Regions from separate parts of the Actinomadura sp. 21ATH genome, predicted to be linked through region 2. Evidence: riboswitches for the same ligand, from Rfam matches in the RefSeq annotation. Region 2 holds a riboswitch; each other region holds the start of a gene.
The links. A riboswitch is a leader RNA that binds a small molecule or an ion and turns the genes downstream of it on or off. The one in region 2 is predicted to bind cyclic di-AMP.

Region 1: it holds a riboswitch for cyclic di-AMP, as region 2 does, so the genes downstream of both, ACA361_RS07155 (hypothetical protein) here and ACA361_RS03780 (CHAP domain-containing protein) in region 2, are expected to answer to the same signal.
Region 3: it holds a riboswitch for cyclic di-AMP, as region 2 does, so the genes downstream of both, ACA361_RS16280 (CHAP domain-containing protein) here and ACA361_RS03780 (CHAP domain-containing protein) in region 2, are expected to answer to the same signal.

What each region holds. Positions count from the first base shown of each region.
Region 1 is NZ_JBGNUR010000002.1:105,753-111,214, reverse strand. Features, by position in the region: gene ACA361_RS07175 (ArsR/SmtB family transcription factor) at 1-84, shown strand, start outside; gene arsB (ACR3 family arsenite efflux transporter) at 133-1,122, opposite strand; gene ACA361_RS07165 (ArsR/SmtB family transcription factor) at 1,254-1,541, opposite strand; gene ACA361_RS07160 (arsenate reductase ArsC) at 1,645-2,052, shown strand; cyclic di-AMP (ydaO/yuaA leader) riboswitch at 2,402-2,563, shown strand; gene ACA361_RS07155 (hypothetical protein) at 2,573-3,220, shown strand; gene ACA361_RS07150 (TerD family protein) at 3,300-3,875, opposite strand; gene ACA361_RS07145 (serine hydrolase domain-containing protein) at 4,092-5,396, shown strand; gene ACA361_RS07140 (DUF1990 family protein) at 5,419-5,462, opposite strand, start outside.
Region 2 is NZ_JBGNUR010000001.1:767,832-773,293, reverse strand. Features, by position in the region: gene ACA361_RS03805 (cytochrome P450) at 1-455, opposite strand, end outside; gene ACA361_RS03800 (SDR family oxidoreductase) at 460-1,269, opposite strand; gene ACA361_RS03795 (nitroreductase family protein) at 1,266-1,928, opposite strand; gene ACA361_RS03790 (TetR/AcrR family transcriptional regulator) at 2,142-2,795, shown strand; gene ACA361_RS03785 (hypothetical protein) at 2,948-3,127, opposite strand; cyclic di-AMP (ydaO/yuaA leader) riboswitch at 3,451-3,590, shown strand; gene ACA361_RS03780 (CHAP domain-containing protein) at 3,605-4,444, shown strand; gene ACA361_RS03775 (CDP-glycerol glycerophosphotransferase family protein) at 4,674-5,462, shown strand, end outside.
Region 3 is NZ_JBGNUR010000004.1:337,570-343,031, forward strand. Features, by position in the region: gene ACA361_RS16275 (hypothetical protein) at 1-1,011, opposite strand, end outside; gene ACA361_RS16280 (CHAP domain-containing protein) at 1,063-1,833, opposite strand; cyclic di-AMP (ydaO/yuaA leader) riboswitch at 1,841-2,017, opposite strand; gene ACA361_RS16285 (NlpC/P60 family protein) at 2,447-3,484, opposite strand; gene ACA361_RS16290 (NYN domain-containing protein) at 3,652-4,929, opposite strand; gene ACA361_RS16295 (DEDD exonuclease domain-containing protein) at 5,116-5,462, shown strand, end outside.

The DNA of each region.
Region 1 (5,462 bases), on a different contig from region 2:
CCGGCGGTGGAGGCCCTGCTGACCGAACTCCGCGACTACTTGCGCGCGTGCTGCCCGCCTCCCGGCGCTCCGGCCGCCGGCTGACCCCGCCGACCGCCCCCCGCCGGACGCGGGACGTCCGCGGCGGCGGCGTCAGTGCCGCGGTGCGGACGCCGGCATGCGGCGGCGCAGCCACAGCGAGACGTACACCAGCCCGACCAGGACGGGGACCTCGATGAGCGGGCCGACGACGCCGGCCAGCGCCTGGCCGGAGGTGACGCCGAAGGTGGCGATGGCGACGGCGATGGCCAGCTCGAAGTTGTTGCCGGCGGCGGTGAAGGCCAGGGTGGCGGTGCGGTCGTAGGGGAGGCCGGCGGCGCGGCCCAGCGCGAACGAGCCCGCCCACATGATCGAGAAGTAGGCCAGCAGCGGCAGCGCGATGCGGGCGACGTCGCCGGGCCGCGAGGTGATCTCGTCGCCCTGGAGCGCGAACAGCAGCACGATGGTGAACAGCAGCCCATACAGCGCGACCGGCCCGATCCGGGGCAGGAAGCGGTTCTCGTACCAGTCGCGGCCGCGGGCCCGCTCGCCGGTGCGGCGGGTCAGATAGCCGGCCAGCAGCGGGACGCCGAGGAACACCAGCACATTGATGACGATCTTGCCGATGGAGAAGCCGGCGTCGTCGGTGGCCAGCCCGAGCCAGCCCGGCAGGACCTGGAGATAGAACCAGCCCAGAAGGCCGAACGCGAGCACCTGGAAGACGGAGTTGAGGGCGACCAGGACGGCGGCGGCCTCGCGGTCGCCGCAGGCCAGGTCGTTCCAGATGACGACCATGGCGATGCAGCGGGCGAGTCCGACGATGATCAGGCCGGTGCGGTATTCGGGCAGGTCCGGCAGCAGCAGCCAGGCCAGCGCGAACATGACCGCGGGACCGATCACCCAGTTGAGCGCCAGCGAGGAGAGCAGCAGCCGGCGGTCGCCGGTCACGGTGTGCAGGCGGTCGTAGCGGACCTTGGCCAGCACCGGGTACATCATGACCAGCAGGCCGAGCGCGATCGGCACCGAGATCCCGCCCGCCTCGATCCCGCTCAGCGCCTCGTCCAGGCCAGGGACCGCCCGGCCCAGCAGCAGTCCCAGCGCCATCGCCGCGATGATCCACACCGGCAGGAAGCGGTCGAGCGTGGACAGCCTGCCGACCGGCCCGTGCTCGGGGCCGTCCGGCCGGGACGCGGCGCCGCCATCGGCATCGGCTTCGGGCACGGAACGGGACGCGGTCACGGGCAGGGCCTCTTCCGGGAGTCGTCGAGCGTGGTGCGGGCGGCGCGCGCCAGACCGTGCAGCCGCTCGGCGAGCGCCTCCAGCGGTTCGGCGCGCAGCCGGTAGTAGGTGAAGCGGCCGCACGGCTCGGTCTCCACCAGCCCGGCCTCGCGCAGCACGCGCAGATGGTTGCTGATGTTGGTCTGCTTGGCGCCGGTCTCCTCGACCAGGTGGCAGGTGCACAGCGCCTCTCCGGCCAGCAGGGACACGATGCGCGCCCGGAGCGGATCCGCCAGCAGGCGCATCACATCAGGGTCGACTGATGTCATCATGCGCTGATACGTTACCAGGGTGGTTCGCACGGGTCGGAGCGCGCCCGCGGCTCCTCGACGCAGCCAGGGAGATGTCATGTCCGCCAAGCCGAGCGTCCTGTTCGTCTGCGTGCACAACGCGGGCCGTTCCCAGATGGCCGCCGCGTACCTCGCCCATCTGGCGGGCGGCGCCGTCGAGGTCCGCTCGGCGGGCTCGGCGCCCGCGGACTCCGTCAACCCCGCCGTCGTCGAGGCCATGCGCGAAGAGGGCATCGACATCACCGCCCAGAGGCCCAAGATCCTCACGGCCGACGCCGTCCAGGCCAGCGACGTCTGCGTCACCATGGGCTGCGGCGACGTCTGCCCGGTCTTCCCCGGCAAGCGCTACCTGGACTGGCGGCTCGACGATCCCGCCGGCCAGGGCGTCGAGGCGGTCCGCCCGATCCGCGACGAGATCCGCCGCCGCGTCGAGAGGCTCATCGCCGAGCTGCCGATCGCCAGGTGACCGCGGCCCGGCGGTGTGGCGGGCCGTGCCATGCCGGGCGGGCCGTAGTGTACCCCTCTGAGCTGGGGCGATGATGATTTTGGGGGCGTTTGCCTTCTTTTGGTGGTTGCACTAGCTTGTCGTCCACCAATGCGCCCCCCAGGCGCTTTGTCCCCCCTGCCGCGCCCGGTCTCTCCGAGACCTAGTAGTCAGGCCCTTCCCATGCGCACGCCGCGGCGTGCGGGGCCGAGTGCGCCGGCAGCCGCTCTCAGAGCACGCGGTCCTCGCATGGCCGCATGACCCATACAGCGCCGCTCTTTCGCGCACGGGACACCGGGTCCCGTGGACGGGCGCCCCGCGCCCAAGGATCGCAGCGGCAACGCCGAGTCCGCCGTCATGGCGGAGCCGGGGATCCACCGTGCGCGCGACCTCGACGGTCCGCGCAGGGGTGAATCGGCCCGTTCCAGAGCCGTAGGGCGACTTCCACGTCCGAACCCGTCAGCTAACCCGGTAGGCGTCCTGGAAGCCAAGGAGTCTCCCCTTGCAAGGCAAGCACAGCAAGAAGCGCGGCCCCCTGGGCCTGTCCCGCGGCACCGCCGGCGTGCTGGCCGGCCTCGCCGTGGCCGGCGTGGCGGCGACGACCGTGCAGGCGTCGGCCGGATCGTCCGACCCCGGCGGTGGCGAGAGGGCCGCCGCGGTCGCGACCCTCTCCGCGAAGAAGCAGCCCGCCGGGAAGGAGGCCGGGAAGGAGGCCGGGAAGAAGGCGGGCGAGGCCCGCGACGAACGTTCCGAGGTGATCGCCCGCGCCAGGACCTGGCGCCCGCACACCGACCGGAGGATCCCGTACAGCCAGAGCGACTACCACGACGGCTACCGGACCGACTGCTCCGGCTACGTCGCGATGGCGCTCGACCTGCCCAAGCCGGGCCCGAACACGGTGGGCCTCACCTCGTCGAGGTACACCGAGCGCATCAAGATGTCCGAGCTGAAGAAGGGCGACCTCGTCATGGACGCCGAGGGCACCAACACGACCCGGCACGTCGTCATCTTCGAGAAGTGGGCCGACGAGGACCGCACCTCCTACTGGGCCTACGAGCAGCGCGGCCGGTACGGCACCGACCACCGGACGCGCGACTACGGCCTGGACTCCGGCAGCGAGTACAAGGCGTACCGCCCGAAGAAGCTGTGAGCGGACGACGGTGAGCGGACGCCCCGCCGGAACACCCGGCGGGGCGTCCGCCCCCGCGCGCGAACCTCGGGGCGGCCCGTCACCGCGTTCTGGCGGTCTCCGTCCGGCCTCCGTACCGGTCGGTGATGCCGTCCAGGCCGGTGGTGAACCCCTGCCCCAGGGCCCGGAACCGCCAGCTCCGGTCGCGGTGGTAGATCTCGGCGAAGAGCATCGCGGTCTCGGTGGAGGCGTCCTGGTCGAGTTCGTACCGGGCCAGCTCGTCGTGGGCGGTCAGGCGGACGTGGGCGCCGAGCACGTCGCCGAACGTTCCGGGACGGCCGTCGGCGCCGACGACGGTGGCGGCCAGGTACACCCGTGCCGCGGTGTCGAGCGCCGCGAGATCGACGCCGATGCGCGCGGCGCCGGTGCTCTCGGGCTCGTCGCCGTTCCGCAGGTAGCGGATCCCGCCGTCCGGGAGTGCCGGTGCGCCGGCGTGGACCAGGAGTCCGGCGGCGGTGGCCGTCTCCTGAGTGCCCACCACGAGGGCGCAGGGATCGATCCGCCAGTGCGCGAACGCGGGTTCGCGGCGGCGTCCGAAGGCGACCAGTAAGGGCACCGGGGCGGCGGCCGCGTCCGGTATCGGAACGCTGCCGCCCTTGGACAGGTGATGGGTCATCGGGCTCCTCGGCCGGGGACGGACCGTCTCTCGATCGCTGCCCGGCGTCCCGGGCAAGTCCTACAGTCCCCGCCTTCTCGCGCACGGCAAGTCGCGGGACGCGGGGACCGTGCGCCGACCGCGGCGCCGCCCGCCCGGGCGCCACCGGCCGTATCGACGGCGGGACCCAAGATCGGTATATTTCGCGTCTTCGCGGTAAACGATCAAGGGGGCAGGGTGTCGTACAAGCGGCCGAGTCGGCGAGAATTCGGCAGGCTGGCGGGGCTGGCGGCGGTGGGAACGGCGACGCCGGCGCTGCTGTCAGGATGCGCTTCCGCCGCCGGCACGGCGGTCAGGACGGGTGCCGCCGCCCGTACCTGGAAGGTCACCGGGACGGCGGGCAGCGGCCTGAGCGGCTTCGACGCGGCCGTCAAGAAGCTCATGCAGGACCGCAACATCCCCGGCGGGTCCCTGGCCGTGACCTACAAGGGCAGGCTCGTGCTGGCGCGCGGCTACAGCTGGAGCGACGACGCCGCGCTCAGCGTCCAGCCGACCTCGCTGTTCCGGCTGGCCAGCCTCAGCAAGGCCATCACCGCGACGGCCGTGACACGACTCGTCCAGGACGGCAGGCTCAGCCTGTCCGCCCCGGTCACCGAGCTGCTCGACCTGGCGCCGCCGGCCGGCAAGACCGCCGACCCGCGGCTGTCGCAGGTCACCGTGCGCCGCCTCCTGCAGCACCTGGGCGGCTGGGACCGCGACGTCTCCGGCGACTTCACCCACCGCGACCGGGACGTCGCCGCCGCCCTGGGCGCCTCGCTGCCGATCAGCCGGGCGGACATGATGCGCTACGGGACGGGCCTGCGACTAGACCACGACCCCGGCAGCACCTACGCCTACAGCAACTACGGCTACCTGCTGCTCGGCGAGATCGTCGCCAAGGTGTCGGGCACCACCTACGCCGACTACGTGCAGCGCAACGTCTTCGCCCCCGTCGGGATCAGGCGCGCGCGGCCCGGCCGGTCGCTGCGCGCCGACGCCGCCGCGGGGGAGGTGCCGTACTTCTCCCAGTACACGGGCAAGTCGGTCTTCGACGCCGCCGGGACCACCGTTCCCGGCCCGTACGGGACGTTCAACCTGGAGAACCGCACCGCGATGGGCGGCTGGCTGGCCTCGGCCGTCGACTACGCCCGCTTCAGCACCATCCTGGACGGGACGACCGGCGTGCTGAGCAAGGCTTCCGTGGAGCAGGTGTTCGCCAAGCCCGAGACCGGCCTGAACTCCGGCGGTTCCTACTACGGCTTCGGCTGGTTCGTCCGGGACGTCACCGGCGGCCGCAACACCTGGCACGACGGCTCGCTGACCGGAAGCAGCACCATCGTGACCCGCCGCTACGACGGCGTGAGCTGGGCCCTGCTGTTCGACCAGCGGGACGACCCCTCCGGCCTGACCTACGGCTACAGCGACTTCAGCGCGCCCCTCCACACCGTCGCCAACGCCATCGGCACCTGGCCCACCACCGACCTGTTCTCCAAGTACCTCTGAGGGGACCTCTGAGGACGCCGGATCATCCGGACCTCTCGCCGGCGGCCTGCCGGCGGGTGCTGAGCG
Region 2 (5,462 bases):
ACGAGCCGGTCCACCTGGTCCTCGGGGAAGCCCAGCAGCCAGCCGATCACGCGGGCCGGCAGGGGCGCGGCCAGGGCCGGGACGGCGTCGACCGTCCCGGCGTCCAGCGCCGTGTCGATGCAGTCGACCGCGGTCGCCCTGATCCGGTCGGCGTACCTCGCGACGCTGCGCGGCGTGAACCACCGGTAGACCATGCGGCGCCGCACCGCGTGCTCCGGATCGTCCATCCCGATCATGGACGGGTCGGCCGGCCGCAGCTGCGGCCGGTAGCCGCCGGAACTCGTCCACAGCTTCGGGTCGCGCTCGATCGCGAAGACGTCCGCGTGCCGCGCGATCCCCCACAGCCCGTTCGCCTCGTCGTGGTAGACGGGCGCCTCGGCCCGCAGCTCGGCGTACACCCGCCAGGGGTCGCCCGCGTACATCTCGCCGTCCAGCAGGTCCACGGTCGTGCGCATCGCCTCACTCCTCCGTGCTGACACCTCTGAGCGCGTCGGCGCCGAACATCGGCTCGAACGCGGCCCGGAAATCGGGCCCGCGGCGCAGATGGTGGCCGCCGTCCACGTTGATGACCTGGCCGGTGATCCAGGACGACTCGGGCCCCACCAGGAACCGCGCCGCCTCGGCGATGTCCTCCGGCTCGCCGACCCGTTCCAGCGGCATGCACGCCAGGTAGTCGTCCAGGACCGGGCCCGGCTCGGTGAACCCGGCGACCAGCTCGGTGCGCACCAGGCCGGGGCGGATCCCGTTCACCCGGATCCCGATCCCGCCCAGCTCGTCGGCGGCCAGCTTCACCAGGTGGTCGACCGCCGCCTTGGACACCCCGTACGCGCCGAACCAGCGGTGCGTGTTGGACGAGGCGATCGACGAGATCGCCACGAACGCGCCGCCGCCGGTACGGGACATGTGCCGCACCGCGTGCTTGAGGGTGAGCATGGTGCCGGTCGCGTTCAGGTCCATCGTGTCCCGCCAGGCGGCGGTGTCGAGCTGGGGGACCGGGCCGATCGAGCTGGTGCCGCCGGCGGAGTGGACCACGGCGCGCAGCGGCCCGGCCCCGGCGGCGGTACGGAGCGCCGCGGCGATCTGCTCCTCGTCGGTGACGTCCGCCACCGCCCACCCGCAGCCGATCTCCTTGGCGGCGGCCTCCAGCCGCTCGGCCGTACGGCCGCAGATGGTCACGGCGGCGCCGTCGGCCGCCAGCCGCCGGGCGCAGGCCAGGCCGATCCCGCTGCCGCCGCCGGTGACCAGCGCGGACGTGCCTTCGAGCGTCATTCGGGGCTCCAGAGTGGTTCGGGGGTCTCGAATCCGGCCGGGGCGCCCCACGCGTTGCGGTGGGTGACCTCGTGCGCGGGGCGGCGGGCGGCCACGCCCCACCGGCCGGTGGGGTAGCCGAAGGAGACGCAACAGGCCATGGTCCAGTGCTCGTCCTTGGGGACGCCGAGGATGTCGTACGTCTCGTCCGGGTGGAAGAAGCCCAGGACGGAGGTGAGGGAGCTGCCGACGCCCTCGGCCCGCGCGGCCAGCTGCGCGCTCCAGACGGCGGGGAAGATCGAGCCGCCGTTCGGGTCGAACCGGGTGAAGGCGAAGAGGAACAGCGGTACTTCCTCGAAGTGGTCGGCGAGCCACTGCGCCGACCGCTGGACGCGCAGCATCTGGGCGCTGCCCGGGTCGTCGGGGTCGGCGTTGGCGGCGTCCAGCCGGTCCTTGTAGACGGTCTTCCAGAGCTGGTCGATGGAGTCGCGGTAGAGCGGCCCGATCCGGCCCTTCACCTCGGGGTCGTCCACCAGCAGGAACCGCCAGTCCTGGGCGTTCCCGCCGCTGGGCGCCCGCACGGCGGCGTCCATGATGCGGCGCTGGACCTCCAGCGGCACCGGGTCGGGGCGGACCCGGCGCATCGCGCGGGTGGTGTAGAGGGCCTCGTGCAGGTCCATCGGCGGCTCCGATCGGAGACTGGTGTCTAGACTAACGTCACGAACCAAGCAAGCGATAGGGCGAAGAATGATCTACCCGATGCATCCTCGCCCGCGGGCGGCGGGCCGGACAAGACCCCGCGCGCCCGCACGCCCGAGCCCGGCGCGCGAGGGGAACGGATGTGCGAGAAGATGGCGTCCGTCACCCGATCGGTCACCCCCGAAGGAGGCGCGTTGAGCGGCGATGCGCGGTTCACCGTGACCCGGACGCTGAGCAAGGAGCAGCAGGCCCGCCGGGAACGGCTGGTCGAGGCCGCCCGGCTGCTGGCGCTGGAGGGCGGCTACCCGGCCGTGACCATGCACGACGTGGCCGACCGCGCGGGTGTGGCGAGGGCCACGGTCTACCGCTACTTCGCCACCAAGGACCACCTGATCACCGAGGTGGCGGGCGCCTGGGTGCACCAGGTCACCGACGACGTCGAGGCCCTCGCGGTCGGCGACACCCCGATCGAGCGGCTCACCGCGCTGCTGGAGCGGATCATCCGGGTCGGGGCCGAGGAGATCCCGCTCACGTCGGCGATCGTCCAGGCCGTGACGTCCGAGGACTCGTCGGTCGAGGACGACCGGCTGGTGCTGTTCATGACCCTCCGCGACCGGCTGGCCGCCGCGATCGGCGACCCGGTGCCGGAGCGGGACCAGGTCGAGATCGTGATCGGCCATGTGCTGCTGGCCGCCCTGGTCAGCCTGACCTCGCTGCGGACCCCGGTGGACGAGGTCGTCGCCATGGTGACCACCGCCGGGCGGCTCGTCCTGGCCGGCGCCATCGCGGGCTCGGGCCCGGCCGCCGCGGGCGCGAGCGCCGGCGCCGAGCCCGCCGCCGCGACCTGACGCGCCGCTTTCCCGGGCGCGCGGGTGTGAGGCGGGTCTCAGAGCGTTCGTGACCCGGCCTTGGTGTGGCCTTTGTCGCTGGACCGGCGCCGAAGGCGCAGGTGAGGCGGGTGAAGCGGGCCTGGTGCCGCCGATTGGGCCGCTCGCCGACGCTACTTCCGGGCCGCCGGGCGGCGCACCGGGAGCGGGGCCCCTTCGGCCCGTACGGGGACCCGTTCGGCGAGGGTGCGGGCCAGCCGCAGGCCCCCGGCCACGCAGAGCGCGAGGGCCAGTACGGCCAGCCCCGCGAGGCCCAGCAGAGTGATCGCCAACAACCCCAGATCCGGCAGCATCGCCGCGTTCCCTCCCGGTGCGTACGGGTCGATCCGACACGAGAGTCCGAATCGTTCCCCGATGTCGGGAAGAGATGCGGGGGTCATGTGGTTTTGAACCTGTGTCCGCGTGCTTTGCACCGGATTTGCCACGAGCTAGAAGTTTGATACCTTCTGACCACCTCTGGGCGATGCACCCCATGCGTCGCCATTGGTAGGCGGGCCGAGCCGACCGGGCCGGATCCCGCCGACCGCGGTCGCGTGTGCGGACCATAGAACCCGCGCGAACCGTCCATCCATCTGATCGCAGTGCCGGTGGCCCCTGACGGCCGCCGGACCGCCGAGTCCGTTCCGCGCCGAAGACGGCGCCTGGAGCCGGGGACCCAACCATCTGGGGTGAATCGGTGCGCCTCCGCGCGCACCGTAGGGCGACTTCCACGTCCGAATCCGACAGCTAACCCGGTAGGCGGCCATGGAAGAAATCAGGAGACCCCTGCTGTGTCGTTCCGTATCTCTCCCGCTCTGCTCGCCGACCTTCGTGACCGCGCGAGCGAGCTGACCACCCAGACCCTCGCCCTGCGCGGCCGGGCCGCGGCCGGTGTGGCCGGCGGCGCCGCCCTGGGCGTGCTCGCCCTCGGCTCGGCCGTCGGCGCGGCCGCCTCCACCGGCGCCGCGGGCACCGAGGTCCAGACCGTCGCCGGCGTCGCCGGCGTCGGCAAGGGCGGCCACACCGCCGTCCAGCCCGAGCAGGTGAGCAGCCAGGCTCGGAAGGCCACCGGGACCGTCGCCGGCAAGGCCGCCGACGCCCAGAAGAAGGCCGGCTCGGCCAAGAAGGCCACCGCCAACGCCGGGTCCGCCACCGCCCGGGACGTGATCGCCCTCGCCAAGAAGCAGGTCGGGATCACCGAGGGCAAGGGCGGCCAGACCAAGTTCCACGACTGGTACGTGGGCACCGACAACGCCAAGCTGACCGCCGCGCGCGACGGCGGCAACGTCTCCAGCTACAACGGCGCCTCCTGGTGCAACATGTTCGTGTCCTGGGTCGGCGCGCAGACCGGCGTCAAGAACATGGGCTGGGACGCCTACACCGTCGAGCACGCCAAGTGGTTCAAGAAGACCGGCCGCTGGGGCCAGGAGGCCAAGCCCGGCTCCGTGGTGTTCTTCTCCTGGAACGGCGGCGGCATCAACTCGATCGAGCACGTCGGCCTGGTCGTCAAGGACAACGGCGACGGCACCGTCGACACCGTCGAGGGCAACACCGGCAACGCCGTGAAGGAGAAGACGCGGCAGAAGTCGCAGATCGTCGGCTACGGCTACCCCGACTACCGGAAGAGCTGAGCCTCTCCGGCAACCGAGCCGCTCCGGAAACGCTGAGCCACTCCGGAAAACCCCTGGTCCGAGGGCGTCCGCACCTGGTGCGGGCGCCCTCGGCGCGTTCACCGGCCGCCCGAGCTTTCCGGGACAGAACGCGAGAATCCGTGAATATTGACGTCCGCTTGATCCCGAGTCGACCCGGTGATGGACCTGGCTGGAAATCACTGTCCCGGAGCGTGCGAAAGGGGATGGGATGCGGGTCCGGCCGGACGTCAGTGTCGTCGTGATCGCCTACAACGACGCCGGACGGCTGCCGCGCGCCGTCCGCTCGGCCCTCGGCCAGACGCTCGGCGGCGTCGAGGTGGTGATCGTCGACGACGCCAGCACCGACGGGACGGGCGAGGCCGCCGACCGGTTCGCGGCGGCGCACCCGGGCCGGGTCCGGGCCGTCCACCTGCCGGAGAACTCCGGCGGCTGCGGCCGCCCCCGCAACACCGGCGTGGAGCTGGCCCGCGGGGACCGGGTGATGTTCCTCGACAGCGACGACGTCCTGGACCGGCACGCCTGCCTCACCATGGTCGCCGCCGCCGAGGAGACCGGCGCCGACCTGGTCTCGGGCCTGTGCGTCCGCTCCCACCTGGGCCCGAAGGCCCGCGAGACGCCCTGGTACCCGCGGCTCTACCGGCGCCGGGCCGTCCACGACTCCGTCCTGGACCATCCCGACCTGCTCTACGACACGCTCTCGACCAACAAGTGCTACCGGCGGGACTTCCTGCTGGACCGCGGGCTCCGCTTCGTCGAGGACCTGCACTACGAGGACCTGCTGTTCTCGGCCGAGGCGTACCTGGCCGCGGACCGGATCGCGGTCGTCCCGCACCGCGTCTACACCTGGTACGTGGAGGCGCGCGCCGACCGGCCGTCGATCTCCAACCGCCGCCGGGAGCTGCGCAACCTCGCCGACCGGCTGGAGGTCCACCGCCGCATCGACCGGGTGTTCCGGGCGCACGGGGCGGCGGACCTCAAGGCGGCCAAGGACGCCAAG
Region 3 (5,462 bases), on a different contig from region 2:
CTCGCGGGCGGCCGACCGCACGCCCACCCGCCGGCCCTTGTAGCCGGTGTAGTCGGCGAAGCCCTCGATCAGCCACAGCGGGGTGCGGCCGTCGCGGGCGCCGCCGGTGGCGACATGGGTGAGCTCGTGGGTCAGCACGACGTCGCGGCCGAGGGCGTTGAGGCGGCCGAAGGAATCGGGGGCGATGACGATGCGGTCGGCGCCGCCGCCTCGGACCGCGGGCATGACGGTCGCGAGCGCCGCGATCCCGGCCGGCTCGCCGCCGCCGCCCGCCAGGGCCCCGGCCCGCGCGGGGTCGGCGGGGACGAGCGCGACGGCGCGGCGCTCCCAGCCCTTCTCCGCGAGCGGGCCGGCGACCGCGTCCACCGCCGGTACGGCCGCGTCCAGGCGCCGCGCGATCTCCGCCAGCCCGGGGCCGTCGCCGGCGGCCAGCACCGAACGGCCCCTGACCACGGTGATCGGGCCGCCGTCCCAGATCTCGGCGTCGTCGGCCAGGCCGCGGCCCGCGCCGTCGCCGGTGATGACCCAGCGGCCGCCGCGCGGCGCGAACGCCAGGTGGCGGGTCCGGACCAGCGGCGCCGCGTCGTGGCCGCGCAGCCGGTAGCGCAGCTCCACCTGGACGGTCGCGGCGCCGCCCGCCGTGGACGCGACCGCGGCGAAGCGCTCCCGCCACCCCTCCAGGGGCAGCTTGAGCAGGTTGTCGAACATCACGGCCTGCGCTCGCCGGTACCCGGCCGGGGCGGCGGCGACCGTGGCGAGGAAGGCGGTCCGGTCGCGGTCGCGCACGGCGCGCTCGCGGTTGGCCAGGACGGCCTCCACGGCCCGCCGGTCGGGGGGCCCGACGTCGGCGGCGGCCGTCGCGGCGGGGCCGGGCGCCGGACCGCCGGGGCCGGTGCGGGCGGCGGTCACGCCGGCGCCCGCGAGCGCGCAGAGCGCGGCGCCCGCGGCGAGGACCGCCAGGGTCCGCCGCCGCGGGACGCCGCGCCACCGCCCGCCGGCCGGTCCGTCCATGCGCGAGATCCTATTGACCGCCGCGCGTGGTCCGGCCCGCCGGAGGAAGGCTCACTTCGCGTAGTCGGGGTAGCCGTAGCCGACGATCTGGTCGGCCGACCGCTCGCGGATCTTGACGGCGTTGGAGGTGTTGCCCTCGACGGTGCGGACCTTGCCGCGGCCGGCCGTCTCGACCACCATCCCGACGTGCACGATGTCGTCGAGCGACTTGCCGCCGCCCCAGTCGAAGAACACGATTGCGCCGGGGCGGGGCTCGGTGCCCCAGCGGCCGTTCTCCTTGAACCACTTGGCGTGCTCGACCGTCCAGGCGTCCTTGCCGAGCTGGTCGCTGAAGCCGATGCGGTCGCCGATCCAGGAGATGAACATGCTGCACCAGGCGGCGTCGTCGTAAGCCTTGATGGAGCCGCCGTCGCGCGCCACGGTCTCCCTGGCCCGCTCGGTCGTCATGTACCAGTCCTGGAACTTGGTCTGGCCCGAGCCGTTCTCGGAGATGCCGACCTGCGACTTGGCCAGCTCGATGGCGTCGTCCGCGGTGGGCTTCCTGGTCCGCTCGCGGGAGCCCTTCGCCCCGCCGGCCTTGCCTTCCTTGCTCGCCTTGCTCTGCTTGCTCTGCTTGCTCGCCTCGCCGTTCGCGCCGGCCTTCTCCGCCTGGGCCGCGGCGGCGGCCAGTGAGGCGCCGGGGCGGCCGGGGGAGCCGGCCTCGCCGGCGAACGCCTGCGTCGTGACGGCGGCCAGGCCGACGACGGTCGCGCCGGCGACGATGCCGCCGGTGGTACGGAGGCTGGCGACGAGGGGATGGGTCTTGCGGTGCTTGCCTGCCACGGAGGGCTCCTCAGCTTCCATGCCGCCTACCGGGTTAGCTGACGGGTTCGGGCGTGGAAGCTGCCCTACGGCGCGTACGAGCGCGGGCCGGCGCCGGGCCGGTGCGGGCTGGTACGAGGCCGATTCACCCCATGGGACATGTGGGTCCCCGGTTCCGCGATCGCGGATTCGGCGGGTGGGCGCCCGTGCGCCGGGCGCCCGCTATCGGGTCTGGTCAGGTCTTCCGGCGCCCTCGGGGGCGAGGGCGCTGCGGGAAGGAGAAGGGGGTACGGGCGGCCCGGTGGAACGGGACGCGCCCCCGGCCACGGCCCGATGGGAGGGCCGCCGCGAGGCGCCGGCGGCACCCATGCGCGCTGCCGGTGTGCTCACTGGACGGCCGGGCCGGCCGGTTCGCGGCACCTGGGAGGCGCCGAGCGGGGGCGGCACCTGGGGGGCGCCGCGGGAGGGGCGGGTGGTGCTGGAGTGCACCACGGGCCGGGAACGACGCCTGGGGGACGCCGTAAGTGGGACACAAGGTACCAAAGGTCGCGAAGTTGGCAAATAGGGCACAAAAAACCGGCGGACCAGGAATAACTCCTGGTCCGCCGGTGGGTGCCGCTCGGGGGTCGCGGTCCTACGGCCGCCCTGCTCCGTAGTAGTTGGAGAGGTAGTAGCCCGAGGTGATGCTCACGACCTCCACGTTCTTGCCGGTACGCGGGGCGTGGATCATCTTGCCGCCGCCCACGTACATGCCGACGTGCCCGAGGTTGTTGAAGAACACCAGGTCGCCGGGCTGCAGGGCGCTCTTGGCGACCCGCTTGGTGGCGGCGTACTGCGAGTTGGTCGTCCGCGTGATGCTGACGCCCGCCGCCGCCCACGACTTCATGGTCAGGCCCGAGCAGTCGTAGGAGCTCGGACCCGCGGCGCCGTACGAGTACGGCTTGCCGAGCTGGGCGTAGGCGAAGTTCAGCGCGGTGCGCGCCGAGCCGCTGGCGGGCCCGTTGTAGCTGCCGCCGGTGGCGCCGCCGCCCGAGGAGGTCGGCTCGCCCAGCCGGGCCAGCAGCCGCTTCTGCTTGGCGATCGACTTGTCGACCTCGGCCTTCTTGGCCTTCACTTCCTTGGCCTTGCCGAGCGCCTCGTCGTAGGCGGCCTTGGCCTGCGCCTGCTCCCGCCGCACCCGCTGGGCCGAGGCCAGGAACTGGGCCATCTCGGAGCTGCGGTTGCGCGACAGGTGCGAGAACACGGCGGCCTGGTCCAGCACGGCCTGCGGGTTCTCGGCGCCGACGAACCCGGCGACGTCGCCGGTGTCGCCCTGCTTGTACGCGTTGGCGGCCATGGCGGCGATCTTCGTGCGGAGCTGCTCGAAGGTCGCCTGCTCCTCCTTGCCCGCCGCCTGGGTCGCCTTCCACTTCTTCTTGGCGACCTTGAGCTTCTCGTTCGCCTGGTTGTACTTCTCCACCAGCTGCTCGACCTGCTCGTTCAGCTTGGTGAGCTTCTTGCGGGCGTCGGCCGCGCTCGGGTCGGCGTGCGCAGCGGTGGCGGGGAAGGCGAGCGAGGCGGTCACGGCGAGGCAGACGGTCGCCGTGAACCGGCGGGAGGCGCCGCGCCCCGCCATGAAGCCCTGGCGGGAACGGCCGGGAGCCGGGCCCGCCTCGGTGATATCACTGGCCACGATCGGTTGTGCCCCTCTCGTCCACGATGTCAGCGGACGACACTAGCGACGGGCACCACCCGTCACAACCGATTCGTTAGTCTTCGACGCCTGAATGCGGGCTTTATCGGCGTTCCGTGAGATTAAGATCACGAAGCGCATCCGAGCGGGGAAGGTCTCGCCCGCGGTCAGGACCGGCCGAGCCGGCGGAGCAGCAGCGTGGAGGGCGCGGGCCGGGCGCCGGCCCGCCGCGCCGCGTCGGCCACCTCCCGGTCGGCCGACACGACCACCACCGCCCGCCCGGGCGGCTCCGCGCGCACCAGCTCGCCGATGAGCTCGTCGGCGGTGCTGCCCGGCCTGCTGAACAGCACCCGCACCCCGCGCGGCGCCTGGATCGCCACCGGGGCGTCCAGCTCCGCACCGTCGAACACGCAGGTGACCTCGGCACGGGTCTGCGCGGCCAGCCCGCCCAGGCCCGACAGCAGCCGGGTGCGCTGGTCGGCCAGCGGCAGCCCGCCGTACCCGGTCTTGGTGACGTTGTAGCCGTCCACCAGCAGGTGCACCTGGGGGAGCGTCAGCAGCCGGTCGAGCAGGTGCGGGTCGTCGTCCGACAGCGCGCGGCCGGGCAGCGCGGCGTGCACCGGGCGGTCCGGGCCCGCGCCCGCCACCGCGTCCGCGGGCCGCGCGATCGTCGAGGGCAGCGCCAGCTCCCGGCGCACCCCCTGCGCGGCGTCCACCAGCGTGTCGAGCAGCATCCGCAGCCGCACGTCGTCGACGTTGCGGCCCTCCCTGGACGCGCGCCGCGCCGCCTCCGCCGAGGTCTCCGCGCGCTCCAGCTTCGAGCGCAGCCTGCGGAGCTCCTTGTCGGCCGCCGCGGTGCTCTCGCGGGCGGCGGCCAGCTCCCGCTCGGTGCCCTCGGCCAGCGCGTCGGCGCGCTCCTGCGCCGCCTTGGCCCTGGTCCGCGAGTCGTGCAGCTTGCGGCGCAGCTCCGCCACCTCGGCCTTGGCGTCGCGCAGCTCGGCGCGCAGCCGCTCCACCTCGGCCGACCGGGCCGTACGGGCCGCGGCGACCTCGGCGCGCAGCTCGGCGATGCGCCGCTCGGCGGCCTCGCCCTCCGACGCGCTCGCGGACCGCTCCAGCTCGGCGCGGGCGGCCTCCACCAGCCGGGTCCAGCCCGCGGGGCGCAGCAGGTACGCCAGCACCGCCACCCGGACCGGATCGGCGGCCGGCGGCGCCTTGCCCTCCCGCACCGCCTCGGCCAGCTCGGGCTGCGCCTCGGCGAGCGGGCTCGCCACCCGCTCCCGGAACGCCTCGTCCTTCTCCAGCTGGCCCGCGATGTGCTGGCCCGCCAGCTTGGCGCGCTTGCGGCGCTCGAAGCGGGCGAACCGGCGCAGCGGCAGCGGGACCTCGTCGGCCGGGACCGCCCCGATCAGCTCGGCGGCGGCCTCCACGACCCCCGCCCGCACCGCTTCGGGGAGGGGGCGCGCCAGGCGCTCCGCCGCCGCCTCCGGGCCGCTGTCGATGATCCCGCTCCTCGCTGCCTCGTGACTGGCTCGTGACCGGCTCCCGGCCGGCTCGCGTGCGCGTGTGCGCAGCTCTCTCAACCCTAGCGGCCCGCCCTTCTGTCGGTGGCGTGCTCTACGGTCGCCGCCATGACGGCCGCACGATCCGAGCCCCCCGCGGCTCAGCCCGTCCAGGGCACCCTCGACGACCTGGGCACCCCCCTGGCGGAGGTCACCTTCGTGGTCGTGGACCTGGAGACCACCGGCGGCTCGCCGGCCGAGTCGGCCATCACCGAGATCGGCGCCGTCAAGGTCCGCGGCGGCGCGCACCTCGGCGAGTTCGGCACGCTGGTCGACCCCGGCGGCGAGATCCCGCCGTTCATCACCGCGCTGACCGGCATCACCCAGGCGATGGTCACCGCCGCGCCGCGGATCGGGTCGGTGCTCCCGGCTTTCCTGGAGTTCGCCCGGGGCTGCGTGCTCGTCGCGCACAACGC